2 regions of the Vibrio sp. ED004 genome follow, and region 2 is predicted to be linked to the other one. Evidence: predicted binding sites of a transcription regulator. Region 2 holds the regulator's gene; the other holds the start of a gene.
What was found. The regulator PurR, encoded in region 2, represses purine synthesis genes. The targets are predictions, from matches to a motif close to TNANGNAAACGTTTNCNTNA.

Region 1: a site for PurR is predicted at 4,081-4,100, ahead of ITG10_RS04140 (NCS2 family permease). Genes of this name have one in related genera too.

What each region holds. Positions count from the first base shown of each region.
Region 1 is NZ_CP066149.1:957,773-966,030, forward strand. Features, by position in the region: gene proB (glutamate 5-kinase) at 1-268, opposite strand, end outside; gene crl (sigma factor-binding protein Crl) at 345-734, opposite strand; gene frsA (esterase FrsA) at 879-2,132, opposite strand; gene tet(34) (oxytetracycline resistance phosphoribosyltransferase domain-containing protein Tet(34)) at 2,222-2,686, opposite strand; gene ITG10_RS04140 (NCS2 family permease) at 2,771-4,060, opposite strand; gene ITG10_RS04145 (aminoacyl-histidine dipeptidase) at 5,125-6,597, shown strand; gene ITG10_RS04150 (DUF3332 domain-containing protein) at 6,723-7,262, opposite strand; gene ITG10_RS04155 (succinylglutamate desuccinylase/aspartoacylase family protein) at 7,534-8,258, shown strand, end outside.
Region 2 is NZ_CP066149.1:412,819-421,076, reverse strand. Features, by position in the region: gene ITG10_RS01770 (alpha/beta fold hydrolase) at 1-78, shown strand, start outside; gene ITG10_RS01765 (DUF2007 domain-containing protein) at 203-520, opposite strand; gene ITG10_RS01760 (TVP38/TMEM64 family protein) at 584-1,264, opposite strand; gene ITG10_RS01755 (TfoX/Sxy family DNA transformation protein) at 1,397-1,987, opposite strand; cyclic di-GMP riboswitch class I at 2,115-2,200, opposite strand; gene purR (HTH-type transcriptional repressor PurR) at 2,371-3,375, opposite strand; gene torD (molecular chaperone TorD) at 3,690-4,337, opposite strand; gene torR (two-component system response regulator TorR) at 4,624-5,337, shown strand; gene elyC (envelope biogenesis factor ElyC) at 5,539-6,387, opposite strand; gene cmoM (tRNA uridine 5-oxyacetic acid(34) methyltransferase CmoM) at 6,503-7,288, shown strand; gene mukF (chromosome partition protein MukF) at 7,414-8,258, shown strand, end outside.

The sequences.
Region 1 (8,258 bases), 540 kb from region 2:
GAAGTGCGGGGTAACCAAGGTGTTCACGTCCCGCAGCAATTGCGCCAGACGAAACCATAACCACAGAGTGGCCTTGTTTTTTTAATTCAGCACACTGACGAACCAGCTCAACCATGTGAGCACGATCTAATGCCAATGTTCCACCAGTTAAGACACTGGTACCCAGTTTAACAACGACAGTTTTACGCTGTGTTGTTGTCCCGCTTTGATGATTTGTTGTCATGAAGTCTTTTATGGATAAAACAAATAAGAGGTGATGTTTTAGCAATCAACAGGGGAATTCACAAGTAGAAAAGGTGCGAAATCGCACCTTTTTGCTTTATAGAGAAGAGTAACCTTTAAAATCAGACGAATTCGACAGACTCTTCGTCTAATTGGATACTGATTTCAAACTTACTTTGAAGTTCATCAACCAGTTTTTGGTGGAAGGCTTCTTGAGTTCGAGACACCTCAGCGACCGCCTTTTTAGGCAATGATAAAGAATCCCAGTTGCCTTCAATGTTGTATTTACCGATGTTGTACTTCGCCGAATATCCCTCTTCCGACTTATCCAATTCCAACCACCAGCCCCAAAACTCACGTTCTTCTGGTGATTTTTTATCGTTCACACACACAGACAAGCAATCAAAAAGATAGTGGCCTTCTTCTGATTGCGGCTCCCTCAAATAAGGACCAATGGCCTTTAAAACGTTTAACAAGCGATAATGCGTTGGTTCTTGTGTCACTTCTGACATATTGAATCTCCGTTTTCAATGTTAAGAATGACGTTACTCAGACTGCAATACGTAGAAAGTACGCAGTTGGATTTTATAAATTCCCCCTGAGTATCAGGTACTTAATCTGTACACTTTTCATGCTTAACTAATTTAGGAGAAATGTCATCTAAATAATTCATCCTCAAGCCACTTTATCGCCAATTCGAGGGATTGCTCATAACCTTGTGTAATTGATTTAGCTTTGATTTTCTTCGCTTTACCGTAATCACTGTAAATAGCAACCAGTTGATTATCCATTGGCGGTGATACTGGGTCCCCTTCTAAGGCTAATGCCAAGATAGGAACTCGGGTTTTGCTGTTCGACAGCAGCCCTTGTACCTTAAGTGACCACGCCATCAACTGCCCAGAAAGACTGTTGATATCCACCGCACCTTTACCCAGGCGAGAAGCTAGCACGTCTAAGTGCATCTTCGGCATCTGCTTAAGTTTATCGGCATGAACAAAGATATCGTGGATAGGCGCACCAAGAGAGATACACGCTTTGATCTTCTGTTGTTCAACGAACGACAATCTCACCATGGCATTACCACCAAAGCGGAAGCCAAATAAGCCCACCTTGTGATGATCTACCCAAGGGATGTTTGGCAGTTCGTTCAATACCGCTTGGTGCAAGCACGAAGAATCTTCCGTTAACGGCCAATGAGAACTGTGACCAATCGATGGCATGTCTACCGTCAGCATCGCGATGTTCTTAGGCGCTAAGTAATCCCTAAACAAACGCCACATGTCTGTTTGTAAGCTATCCAAACCCGCACTCACGATAACAACCGGTTGAGGCTTATCTGTTTTCGCTAGATGCAAATTCGCTTTGATCTTCTTGTTTTGATACGGCACTTCAATCTGCTTAACGATCAGCTTGGTATGCTTAATCGCCTCCGAATAGGCCGCGTTCGCCAATACCTGAGCCTGAGCCGCCAAGTTATCGTTCTTAAGATGTGGGTAGCCCGCAATGCTGAAACACAAAGACGCCGAGAACAACTCTTCAGCCATCTCTTCACCGCTCTTTTCATTAGAACGGTTCTGGTGTTGCATACCTAACTTGGTCCACTCGTATGCCCAGTTGCCGCTGCGGTAGCCCATCACGGTATCCAACCACTCATCGGTTGTGCGTGAGTTGTCTGACGATGCGATTCGCGACAATACCGCCTCTTGCTCAATTGGGTTAACGCCTTGCCATACCCACTGAAGACGTCTTAGATTTCGATACCAAGATAAGTTTTGCTGCTCACGCTTCTCATCCAATAACGCTTCAGAGCTTGGCATGTATTGCGTCAACATTGAGGTCTCTTTGGCCTGCTTGTGCTTTACAAACAAGGTTTCCGAAAGGTTCGAGCTCGTTTCTTCTGATTCAGACATTGGGATACTTAATAAGAAATGGTTGTCACTAATCATATAAAAAAAAATGACCCTATAAAGGGTCATTTCTCAAAAAACTAAGTTTAGGCTTATTTTGACTTGCGATTTACTGGCTCAACGTAGCTTAGGCTTGTATCCCAAGGTTGCTCAATCCATGTATCTTGAGCGATATCTACGATGTACTCGTCTAGTAGGTGTGCGCCAGATGGTTTTGCACATACTGCGATCAGTTTCGCTTTCGGGTACATTTCGCGAAGCTTGCGTGCAGTGTCACCACTGTCCACTAGGTCTTCAACGATTAGGAAGCCTTCGCCGTCACCTTCAGGTGCTTTAACTACTGTCATATCACGTTGGTGATCGTGGTCGTAGCTAGAAATACAAATCGTATCTACGTGACGAATACCTAGCTCACGAGCCAAGATTGCACCAGGAACCAAACCACCACGGCTTACCGCCCAGATGCCTTTCCACTGCTCTGCTGGCATTTGCTTTTCAGCTAGTTGACGGCAGTAAGTCTGCATGTTGTCCCAAGTGATAACGAATTTGTTGCTCATAGTATAAAACCTAATAATTTTGTCATGTTATTAGAGGCTATGTCGTACATAGCCCCTTCAGCGATTAAGCAGAAATCTAGACGATTAAGCGAAAATGTATTTAAGAATAAAGATAGCCGACATTACCCACACAGCAGGTGAAACGTCGCGACCTTTACCACTTAGCAGCTTAATTGCAGCGTAAGCGATGAAACCTAGTGAGATACCCTCAGCGATAGAGTACGTCAGCGGCATTAGCAGACATGTTACCACGACTGGTGCAGCTTCCGTAAGATCACGCCAATCAATGCCAACTAGGCCAGACATCATCAGAATTGCTACATAGAAAAGCGCGCCTGATGTTGCGTAAGCCGGAATCATACCTGCAAGTGGCGAGAAGAAAAGAGCCAATAGGAATAAGATACCAACAACAACCGCTGTTAGACCTGTACGACCACCTTCAGCGACACCTGCAACACTCTCAACATAAGAAGTTGTGTTTGATGTACCTAGCAATGCACCAATAGACGTTGCTGTAGAATCAGCAAGCAGTGCTTTGTTTAGACGAGGTAGTTTACCGTCTTCTTTGATTAGGTTTGCTTTCGTTGCAACACCCACTAGCGTACCCGCAGTATCGAACAAATCGACGAACAAGAATGCGAATACTACTGAAATCATACCGATTTCAAATACAGCAGAGAAATCAAGCTGCATGAAGGTAGGAGCTAGGCTTGGTGGAGTAGACATGATGCCGCCGTATTGAACGTCACCAATAATAATACCAAGAGCCGTGATTGCTAGAATCGCAATCATTACTGCGCCTTTCACACCACGGTGAACAAGAGCAATCGTAAGGAAGAAGCCTAATGAACCTAGGATAGGAGCAATCGCAGTAATATCGCCCAGAGAGACTTTAGTTGCAGGGTTAGAAACCACGATGCCTGCATTGCTCAGTGCAATAAACGCTAGGAAAAGACCGATACCCGCAGAGATACCAACACGTAGAGACATAGGAATCGAGTTGATAATCCATTCACGGATCTTAAAGATACTTAAGAAAATGAAGATTACGCCTGATACGAAAACCGCTGCCAGAGCAACTTGCCACGTATACCCCATACCCATAACCACTGCGTAGGTAAAGAATGCGTTCAAACCCATACCTGGTGCTTGAGCGATTGGGTAGTTAGCAACAAAGCCCATGATGAAACAGCCGATAGCAGCCGCTAAACAGGTTGCTACAAATACAGCGCCATGGTCCATACCAGCATCAGCTAGAATCATTGGGTTTACAAAAATGATGTAAGCCATTGTTAGGAAGGTTGTTAGACCTGCGATGATTTCAGTGCGCACATTGGTGCCGTTTTCACTGAGTTTGAATAGCTTTTCGAACATTATCGAATCCTATAAGGGTAAAAAGTAAACGGTTGCGTAATCGATTGGCTGTGGATTATAAAGTTATCAAATAACAAATTCCAGATAGAATTAAGGCTCTAATCGATATTTATCAGAATGCCGTATGAAACAAAGCGATTAAAAACGAAGTATTCATAAAGAAATAACCATAATAAACAGTAAATTAAGACTAATAATCACAATGAGAAATCTTGGTTACTTTTTCGACCATCGGTTATTTTGATAGAGAATCTAGCCATTAAATTCTGAATTCAAACCCACAAGAGTTGTGTATTTTTCAACAGGATCAGTAATAAGGCGCAAATTGATATTTTGGCGTTTAAAAAACAACCACGCAGAACAGCAGGGAAAGTGACAAGATAAAGCGGTTTGGAAAAGTAGCAGGCAAAAAAAACGCCACTCAAAACTGAGTGGCGGTAGAATCTGTCAACCAAAAGGGCTGTAAAAGAATTCCAATATATAGGGGTGAACAAAACTGTTCGAGTTACATGCTTACGGTATTAGTAACCGAAGCTTGTAGGGTATGCAAAGTTGCTAGTGTAAACAGAGCTGTTAAGCCAGAACATTGCAGATGGTAAACCTTTCATAACTATCACCTTAATAAATCAATAAAAAACGAATTTGATTTCTCGGTTCCTTGGAGGCGATAAAACGGACTCATCCTTTGAGCATTTACTCTTCACTTCAGAAGTTGGTTATTAATATACCTCAAAGAAAAAAGATTACAAGTATTTTTTGCTTCAGGTCACACTTTTCGCCATTTATGGTTATTTTGCAAACTTAATTTTGTAATTAAATTACAAAACAGACTTAAACAAACGTTTGCTTGCACCACTTATAAGCATCAACACACTTATTCAAGATCAAATGAACAAGATGGCGTTCAAAATTTGAGGCATTTCAGGTTTAGAAGCGCTACTCGTCAAAACACTCTAGTGGTATGCTGTTGCCATCAAAACAGACCCATATTTTAGATTTTTGTTCTAAGTTTTCACCCATAAAAACCCTAAACATATGGTTATCAAATAAAAAAGGAGTCATCCGTGTCTGAATTCCATTCTGAGATCAGTAAATTATCCCCTGCCCCTATTTGGCAGTTCTTCGATAAGATTTGCTCAATCCCACACCCTTCAAAGCATGAAGAAGAGCTTGCTCAATACATTATTGCTTGGGCAACAGAGCAAGGCCTAGATGTACGTCGTGACCCAACGGGCAACGTATTCATCAAGAAGCCAGCAACGCCGGGTATGGAAAACAAAAAAGGTGTGGTGCTACAAGCTCACATCGATATGGTTCCACAAAAGAACGAAGACACCGTTCATGACTTCGCTAAAGATCCAATCCAACCATACATCGATGGTGAGTGGGTTACAGCAAAAGGCACAACGCTTGGTGCTGATAACGGCATGGGCATGGCTTCTTGTTTGGCAGTTCTTGCTTCAAACGAAATCAAGCACGGCCCTATCGAAGTTCTACTAACAGTAGACGAAGAAGCAGGCATGACAGGTGCTTTCGGTCTTGAAGCAGGTTGGTTAGAAGGTGACATTCTTCTTAACACCGATTCTGAGCAAGAAGGCGAAGTGTACATGGGTTGTGCTGGCGGTATCGACGGCGCAATGACATTTGATGTGGCACGTAACGCAATTCCTGCTGACTTCGTAACACGTAAGCTAACGCTAAAAGGCCTTAAAGGCGGTCACTCTGGTTGTGACATCCACACTGGTCGTGCAAACGCGAACAAACTGCTTGCTCGCTTCCTAGCGGGTCACGCGAAAGAGCTAGACCTACGCATCGTAGAATTCAAAGGTGGTAGCCTTCGTAACGCGATTCCTCGTGAAGGCTTCGTAACAGTTGCAGTACCTGCTGCAAACCAAGAGAAACTGGCTTCGCTATACAACTACTACACAGAGCTTCTTTCAACAGAGCTAGGTAAAGTAGAAGACAGCATTGTTACGTTCAACGAAGAAGCTTCGGTTAAAATGGGCGCTCTGGCTGCAGCTGACCAAGCTCGCTTTATCGCTGCACTAAACGCGGCGCCAAACGGCGTGATTCGTATGAGTGACGAGATCGAAGGTGTTGTTGAAACGTCTCTAAACGTTGGTGTTATCACTACAGAAGAGAACTCAATCACTGTACTTTGCCTGATTCGTTCTCTGATCGACTCTGGTCGTAAGCAAGTTGAAGGCATGCTGAACTCTGTTGCTGAACTAGCAGGCGCGAACATCGCGTTCTCTGGCGCTTACCCAGGTTGGAAGCCAGACGCTGATTCAGAAATCATGCACATCTTCCGCGACATGTACGAAGGTATCTACGGTCACAAGCCAAACATCATGGTTATCCATGCTGGTCTTGAGTGCGGTCTATTCAAAGAACCTTACCCGAACATGGATATGGTTTCTTTCGGCCCAACGATCAAGTTCCCTCACTCTCCAGATGAGAAAGTGAAGATCGACACCGTTGAGCTATTCTGGAACCAAATGGTTGCACTGCTTGAAGCAATCCCAGAAAAAGCTTAATTCGATAAGCTATGTTTGTTCAGTAAATCGTGCTTTTCAGTAAGCACCTTTTATTCGAGACAAAATAAAACAGGTATTCAATGAGTACCTGTTTTTGTATCTAAGCTTTGCGATCAACTAAGATATTAAGCGCGTGAAGCCGCGTAGCTTTCTAGCTCATCAATTGAAGTTTGTGCAACCACTTCGCCATCGATGAAGTAGGTCACCATCTCGCCATCGCGAACACCGATTAGCGTCGCTCGCTCACCAGATTGGTAAGTAATGTCCATTTGGATCGTGTTTTCATCAATCTGCTGCATTTGACCTTTCTCGATCACATCTGCACTCGTGATAGGACCAACAGGCGCTTCCGTTAAAGACGGATCCAACTGATGGTTGATGTCTAGGTAAGTGTCAGTCTTTGTATCAAAGATGTGTGGAGAACCAGTCAGTGGGTTGCTACCAGTCCAGAACTCTAGTGAGTTGAATACCAGGTAATCAGCAGCAACCGTTAGGCCGTAAACAGGTGCAAGTAGCATGTTCAAGCCACCACGTGCGTAACGGTTATCAACAGCCTTAATGTTGAACTTCATTAGGTAACCCGTTACTGCGTTACTACCAACACAGCCAGATAAAGCGACAGAAACCACCGCCAGTGCAACGACTTTTGAAATTGTTTTTTTCATTTTTATCTCGATATTTGAATTTGGCCGCCAAAAAATGGCGATGGATAATACCAAGCAAGCAAACAACAAATATCAGAGCTAAATCAATGTATTGTCAGGAAATTCACAATTTGAAACACCTTCTAATTCACCAAATCAAAAACTGAAACCAATTCTGAAGCCCCTTCATAAAAAACTTTTGTCGTGACCGTAAAGTGATTGATTCGTACTAAAAATCAACGATTGATACATTCCGTGTTAACGAATTATCACCATGTTGAGAACAACCTAAATGGCAAGACTAAAACCTAATCAACCATTCGAATTACTTGGTTATACTGTTCAGCCAGGACAACGAATGGAGATTGAACTGCAAGCAGCTCAGCTTTACACGCACTCTCCACTTTCGATCCCGATTGAAATCATTCACGGTCGCCAAGCGGGCCCAACACTGATGGTAAACGCGGCGATCCACGGCGACGAGCTAAACGGTGTTGAGATTGCTCGACAACTGACGAACGCTATCGATCCAAAGAAACTGAAAGGTACTTTGATTGTCGTGCCTATCGTTAACGTGTTCGGCTTCATCCATAAGTCTCGTTACCTACCAGACCGTCGCGACCTAAACCGTTGCTTCCCAGGTAGTGAGAAAGGATCACTAACATCGCGTATCGCTTACACTTTCTTCGAGAACGTGGCGAAGCACTGTGATTACATCTTGGATCTACACACGGGTGCGATTCACCGTACCAATCTGCCACAGATTCGTGCAAACCTATCGAACCCAGAAACAATGCGCATCGCGAAAGCATTCGCAACACCAGTGATCATTGATTCTCCACTGCGTGACGGTTCACTGCGTAGCGAAGCAGAAAAACTTGGTATTCCTGTATTAACTTACGAAGGTGGTGAAGCGCTGCGTTTCGATCATCTAGCGATTCGTGCTGGCTACTTGGGTATTCACCAAGTAATGAAAGAAATCGGCATGCTGCGCCCGAACCGTAAGAAGTTGCCAGA
Region 2 (8,258 bases):
GGTCACGTGTGTAATGTTGAAAACCCTGAAGAATTCAATCAACATTCTATCGAGTTTATCCAAAAGCAAATCCAGTGATCTTTTAGGTTCATTCTCTGAGCCGAGTATCAAATTGAATTCAAATAAAACGGGAAGCTAACTTAGCTTCCCGTTTTATTTGAAGGAGGTATCTGACTAAATCTCAGGTTGTCGTCGTGAGATATTATTCAGGAGAGGCTGCGCCACATTGCCAACAAGAACCGAATTGAGCTTCATTGACTTCATGACACTCACCACAACGCCACTCTTCATAGATGATCGAATCTTGTTGTTTTTGGTAGTCATTGACAATAGTGCGAGCTTTACTGGCTAATTCTGGCTCATATAGCCATACGTAAGGGTCAGTTTCTTCGGTAAATGGGATCTCCCCTTTTAAACCAAACAAACCTTCACCACGGACTTCACACGCAATATTCTCACTTTCTAACAATCCACAGATGATATGGGCTTCTGTTGGATTCGATGCACTGAAGATTTTCATTGAGATAGAACCTCATTCGGCTTTAGGTGTTAGTCAACTATATACGTTATTCAGCTATACACGTTAGTCAGCGACAGGTGTTGAGCGAAACTTGCTCATCAACCATTTGGCAATAATTGGGAATACACCCAACAATGCAAACGATAGTAGTACTGAAGGTGAAACGATACCTGAAAGTGAATCAATTTCTGCGAGTTGAGTACCAGCATTCAAGAAAACAGCCGTACCAGGTAGCATGCCTATTTGGCTCGTAATGTAGTAACGAGAAACTGACATTGGGGTTAACCCCATCAGTAGATTGATAAGGAAAAATGGGAATACAGGAATCAGGCGAAGCGAGAATAAGTAAAATGCCCCGTCTTTTTCTACGCCCTTGTTAATTGTCGCTAATTTGTCACCAAATTTGGTTTGGATCCAATCACGTAACAGGTAACGGCTACTCAGGAAGGCGAGGGTCGCACCAATAGCGCTTGCGAAAGATACCAGCAGTAAACTGTTCCAGAAGCCAAACAGTGCTGCCCCTAAGAGCGTGACGACTGCAGCGCCAGGAATTGAGAAAGCAGTGATCATTACGTACGCGATAAAATAGATAGCAGCGGCGGCAATAAAGTTGCTGTCAATGTAGTCATTCAAAACGGCTTGTTGGGCCTTGGCGTTTTCAAGCGTTAGGTACTGGCCAAAATTGACGCCTAACAAGATGATGGTTACGACTAACACAATACCCAATATCATTTTCTTACTCATTGATACTTCCTCTAATTTTCAATGCATACCATTAGTATAGATAGACAGGCAAAGCATAGATTAACTTTCAGCAGATATAAAAAAAGCCGCAGAAATGCGGCTTAGTTATATAGATAGTTTGAACTGACAAAGTTAATTGACGCGATTGATAAGCTCTTCACGACGCTGCTGCGGTATAACAGACCAATGTGTTCCATTGATCGCACCTTCTAGCGCCCACAGTAATTCAATACTGACAGAGGACGCATGCGATTCCTTGATGGCGTTAAAGGCGTTTACAGAGCCAGATTCATATAAACGTTCAACGGAATCGATTCCTGCTTTTTTCAACATACGCTCAGTAGCGAGTCGAAGATTCGGCAGATCTTTGAGTCGAGTTGGCTTAGCAGAAGACTGTTCAGCTTTTTCTTCTTTAGCGAAACCCAGAGACGTCGTTGCGAGTTCCAAGATCTTCTCTTGGTCTTGCCACAGGCCTTCAGGTAAAGCGAAATATTTAGTAACGACAGGGAAACCACGTTTTTTGTAGACGTACGGTTGAAACCCTTGTTGTTCGAATTGCTTCGTTGTGCATTTGTCTGCCCGTATATGCAACTGGTCATTAACAACCAGAGCAAACATAGTGTCATCAGCAAAAAGACCGAATCCACCAAACATTGAGCGTGACTTAATTTTTCCTAGGGGCTCAAATAACTTCATTGAGTCCTTTAGTATCGGTTTATCCATGTTATTTATCTCGGTGTATTTGAACTACGCCACCAAATAAGCAGGTCCGAGAGATTAGCAAAATGTTGCAATTAAATTGTCAATAGGCTGTAAATTACTAAATTGTCAGTAGTTACTGCATTTTGCCATCGGTAACCCCGCTACCATACCAACGAGTGGTTTAGGCCGGAAGCTTTGCGTCCCACTTTTTCAAGTGGTTTGCCCTGTGCGTGACTGATTGAATAGAATAAAGTTTTTGTTGAATGAGGCTCACACTTGTTATTTCAAAATGTGATATTGCTTCAATTAATGATCTTTCTGTTGTGCATATAGGTTCATTATAGTTGTTGATAAAAAAAGCGCACCCAAAGGTGCGCTTAATGAAATAAAACTCGTTTTATCAATTAATTTAACGTTTTAACTGTACTTCGTTCAACAATCTCAGGGTGCATTTCGAAGACTCGTTTCTCGTGATCTTTGTCTTTTATACGTTCTAATAAAATCTCGAATGCATTTTTACCAACACGACGTTTAGGTTGGTGAACCGTTGTTAACGGTGGAGAGAAGTACTCAGCCAGTTCGATGTTGTCGTAACCGATCACTGAGATATCTTCAGGGATACGGATGCCTTTTTCTTGCAGTCGGCTCATTAAGCCCAGCGCCATTGTATCGTTGAAACAGAATACCGCTGTTGGGCGATCTTTCATTTCTACGATTTGCTCTGCAGCAAGAACAGCAGTATCACACTCGAAGTTACCTTCAATGATCATGTTGTCATCAGCAGTAATCTTAGCTTCGTTGAGTGCGCGTTTGTAACCTGCGATACGTTCTACACAGGCCGCTTTGTCTAAGTGGCCACTTAAACAAGCAATCTTAGAGTGACCGCGCTCAATAAGGTATTTGGTTGCTAGGTAGCCACCTTCTTCAGAGTTATCGATGATCTTGTCAGCTTGAGAACTCTCTGGGCCCCAGTCCATAATCACTTTAGGGATGTCAGCGTGACGATCTAACATCTCTCTTAGTTCTTCAGTTAGGTCTGAACACATAACTAAGATGCCATCTACACGTTTCTCTGCAAGCATTCGAATGTAGTCACGTTGCTTCTCATAGATACCACCCGTGTTACACAGAATCAAAGTGTAACCTTGACGGTAGCAGTAACTCTCAACACCATCGATAACTTCAGAGAAGAATAGGTTGGTTGATTGAGTAACAAGCATGCCGATAGTGCGTGTTGTATTGCACTTCAAACTACGAGCAACCGCGCTTGGTGCATAGTTCAGTTCATCTACGGCTTTGTTTACTTTTTCTTGAGTCGCTTCTGCAACAAAACGTGTTTTGTTGATTACGTGAGAAACGGTTGTTGTTGATACGCCGGCTAAGCGAGCGACATCTTTTATAGTGGCCATGGTTTTATCCTATTAGAAGCTACTTTCCCAAAGTACGGAATGAAGTAGCCGTTAAGCTACCTAACTAAGAGCTTAAATTTGTAGGGCTCTTTGGGTACTAAAGTGCTAAAAAACAAAAAACCGCTATGAGCGGCTTGTCTTAACACCGAAATGCTCTGAACTTTAATAAGCATAGCATTTCGTGAATGTTTCATATTTTATCGTTTGCGGTCACAATTTTAGACTGACTAGAAATTACTCGCAATAAAATTCACCCAGAAATCCGGGTGAATTGTCACATTCTACTGAATTTATTTACTTAGTCGCCCAATAAGCTATTCACCAGCTAAATATTGAGTGTCCAACTGACAGAATGCGAGTAGCAGAGATGAGACTGAAGCGTAGAAACCGAATTCATCAACGTCATGACATTTAACGTTGAATTTTGGTACCCAAGTTAGGAGTTGTTGCTCGATAAAATGCTGTTGAACAGCAAAAGACTTCTCTAGCTCTTCTTCAAGATCTGTTTCGTTAGAACGAATGATCAAGTTACCAAGGAAGTCGAGTTCGATAGCAATGTGGTCTGCTGGCTCTTTCAGGTCTTGGTTAACCACTAAATTGTGTTTAGCCATGATCTCTTCCATCTCTTTTGCAGGCTTATCGTTTAATAGGCCAGTCTCACCGATGTACATAGAAGCGTATGGAAGGGCACCATGTTTATCTGTCTTTAAGAAAAGGTCACAAAAGTCAGCAGACAGTTCCAGTTGAGCATCTTCACGTATTTGAAGACGGTTTAGTGCGTCAACTAAGCTATCAATCGCTGGCTTTAGTGTTTCATTTTCACCTAAACCAGTTAGGAAAGAACGAATCTCAACAGAGTGGTAGTGATCGAGTTCTTCTTGAGTGAGCTCTTTGGCGAATAAGCTTGATAGCCACCAGTAGATTTCTGCTCTTTGCTCGTTGAACGCTTTCGTATCTTTCATTTCTTGGATCCTGATTTAGTCTTGCGGCGTTTGTATACTCAATATCGTCAAGTGATTTGGGATATAAACACCAAGGCTGAATAACAAGGTTATTTGCGAAACGCAAAGTTACTCGTTAGTAGTAATGCCTATATTGAATTGCGATGGGCGATAAATAGCAAGGTTTAAGATTGTCTTGTATCAAAAAAGATTCATCTTTCTGGCTTTTATCTTCTGTAACACTAGAATTGTTACTAGTTATGAATAGAATAGTTACTGAAACTATTAAATAAGAAAAGTGGTGTAGATGAGCTATCACGTATTAGTCGTAGAAGATGATGTGGTAACCCGCAGTAAACTGGTTGGATATTTCCAGAACGAAGGTTACACAGTGAGCGAAGCAGAAAGCGGCGCTCAAATGAGAAACGTGTTAGATGAAAACAACGTTGACCTCATTATGCTGGACATCAACTTACCAGGCGAAGATGGATTGATGCTAACTCGCGAATTACGCAGTCAATCAGACATTGGAATTATTTTAGTTACTGGACGCACGGATAGCATCGACAAAATCGTTGGCCTTGAAATGGGCGCGGACGATTACGTTACTAAACCTTTCGAACTTCGCGAGTTATTGGTTCGAGTTAAAAACCTACTTTGGCGTATTTCTGCCGCTCGTAAAACGGCAGCAGGCGCAGTAGAAGAAACATCAGACGAGTCTGTGGTTCGTTTCGGTGAGTGGACATTTGATATCCCTCGTCGTGCGCTAAGCAAAAACGGCGAGCCAGTGAAGCTGACTAAAGCTGAATATGAATTGTTGGTGGCTTTGTCTTCTTACCCTAACCAAGTATTAAGTCGCGAACGTATTCTGAATATGATCAGTCACCGAGTGGACGCACCGAATGACCGTACGATCGATGTACTGATTCGTCGTATGCGTGCCAAAATGGAATTCGACCCTAAGAACCCACAAATCTTTGTGACGGTTCACGGTGAAGGTTACATGTTTGCTGGTGACTAATGTTCTGCGTGAACTTCTAGTTAGCAACGACATATGAACGAAAAAGCCGAGATATCATTGATGTCTCGGCTTTTTTATTGCTTAGTTGTTGTCGTTATCGAACTGACAGCCTACTAGTTGTTTTACGATTCTGCCTGCCAATAAGCCGATTGAAATAATAGGCTGAGTTAAACATAAGCAGAGAGAAGCATCAGGTTGAGTCTACTGCGCTGCAGAAACTTCACCGTCTTCCTCAATCAAGCTCGAAGGCTCAGGAACAACAATTGGCTCCTCCGAAAGATCGTTACTGGTGTCTAGCCAGTCACGCAGGCTTTGCCAAACCAATCCCATGGTCTCGTGCCAGTAACGCTCTGTCTGTTCTAGATAGATCGCTTTAGGCATGTACTTATTCCAAGGCTCAACAATACCTTCTTGTGCAAGGTAGTTGGTTGGTGCTGGTAATGGTTTCATGCCAGCAGCGTGGAATTCATTCAGCGCACGAGTCATGTGGCTCGCAGATGTCACCAATACCATCTTTTTGTTTTTAACAAACGCGGCAGCTTGGCGAGCTTCTTCCCAAGTGTCTTTTGCTGTCTCAAGCAAAATGATATCGGGTTTTGCAACGCCAAGGGCTAGGGCAACCTTAGCCATCATTCTTGCGTTACTCACTTCAGTGCCCGCGCCGTAGCCTGACAAGATAAGCTTGGCACCAGGGTAAAGACGTAGAATACGAATCCCTTCACTCAAACGCATCAAACCAGTGCGGCTAAGTTCTGATGTTGGTGGGATTTGGTCGTCAACGACATGACCACTTCCAAGCACCATCACGTAATCGACGGTGTCGTCGACAGGTAAAAAAGCGGTGTGTTGCCTTTCCATTGGCATTAAAAGTTGGCTAGAAACTGGCTGGAAAGCGATTAGGAAAATACCACAGAGGGCTGAAAGGGTAATTAGGCAACCAGTCTTCCTTTTGGTAGTAAACATCACTAGGGCTAAGCCCAGAAAAGCGAGAATTAACATTGCTGGCAGTGGCATCAATAGTGAAGACACTACTTTTTTCAGCTCAAACATATCCGAATAGTCCGAAAAAACATCACTTAGTAGTAAAAAGAGACATCGCCTCTTTATTCCTGAAATTCCTGTGACAGAATAGCAGGCACGATAGGACATAATAACTCAAGTAGCCGTGACTGAAGACCGTAATTTCGACGATATTGCCCACAAATTTGCAAAAAATATTTACGGCTCTGACAAAGGAGAGATCCGTCAGATCATCGTATGGGAAGATTTAGAACAAGCTTTGAGCAAATTTGAGCATTCAGACACACCGTTGCATGTGCTTGATGCCGGAGGTGGTCTTGCACAGATGTCGCAGAAAATCGCCGCGCTTGGACATAAGGTTTCTTTGTGCGATCTCTCTTCTGAGATGCTTAAGCTTGCCGAAGAAAGTATCAACGAAGCGGGTTTGTTAGATCAGTATCGATTTATCCATTCTCCAGTGCAAAAAGTGTCAGAACATCTCGATGAGAAAGTCGATGTTGTGATGTTTCATGCCGTAATGGAATGGCTGGCTGACCCGAGAGAGGCGCTTGATTTATTGCTTGAACAAGTCAAACCGGGTGGCGTTGCCTCGATAATGTTTTACAACCACCACGGATTAGTCCTGAAAAATGTGATTTGTGGCAACATTCCTCATGTATTGAATGGGATGCCACATCGAAAACGGTTTAAGCTGCAACCACAAAAAGGCTTGAAGCCAGAAGAGGTTTATCAATGGATAGAAGACGCTGGTCTAGAAATCTGTGGTAAATCAGGCATTCGCTCTTTTAGTGACTACATAGGTAATATGGAGTACATGGGCGATTACCAATTTGAAGATGTATTGGAACTAGAAAAACAGCTATGTCGCCAAGAGCCATATCTGTCGCTAGGCCGTTATATTCACGTTTGGGCTCAAAAACCTGCGCAATAACAGCGGTGAATGTGGTAAAAGAAGCCACAACATGCGCTATGCAATCGTAAGAAGCCCGCGTCATAAAGAAATAGGCGTCATATCTAACATGTTCGATATGACGAAGAACAGTAACAGGAACCACAATGAGTGAAATGACTCAAACTGCCGAAGAGCAGCCAATTGATGAGTTGGTGGGCTGGGTCAAGCAGCATGATTTTTCATTAAACTTGCCGCCAGAGCGCTTAGCATTTTTGATTGCTATCGCAGTACTAAGCAATGAAAGGTTCGATGAAGAGTTGGGCGAAGGTGAACTGCACGATGCATTTACCATCGTCACTCGACTGTTTGAAGATACTGGCGAAGCGTCTGCGTTTCGTGCCAATAACGCCATCAATGAGTTGGTTAAACAGAAGCTGATTAGCCGCTTTACTAGCGAAATCACGGATGGTGCGAGCATTTACCGTTTGTCGCCATTAGCGATTGGTATCTCAGATTATTACTTACGTCACCGTCAGTTCTCTAAATTAAAATTGTCTATCCAGCTTTCTATGGTTGCGGACGAGATGGCGAAAGCCATTGAAGCAGCGCAGAAGGGCGGAACTCCAGGACATTGGAGAAAGAACGTTTACGGCGTGCTGAAGTATTCGGTTGGTGAAATTTTCGATCAGATCGATCTTAACCAACGTGTTATGGATGAGCAGCAGCAAACCGTTAAGCAGCAAATTGCCGACCTTTTAAATAAGGATTGGCGAGAGGCGATCAACAACTGTGAAACCTTGCTATCAGAAACCTCCTCCACGCTAAAAGAGTTGCAAGACACCTTGCAAGCGGCGGGTGATGAACTGCAAACACAGATCCTCGATATTCAAGAAATTGTTTACGGTGACGATGAACTCGAGTTCGTTGGCGAAACCCTATTCGGCTTGCAGATGAAGCTCGACCGAATCACTAGTTGGGGTCAGCAAGCGATCGATTTGTGGATCGGTTA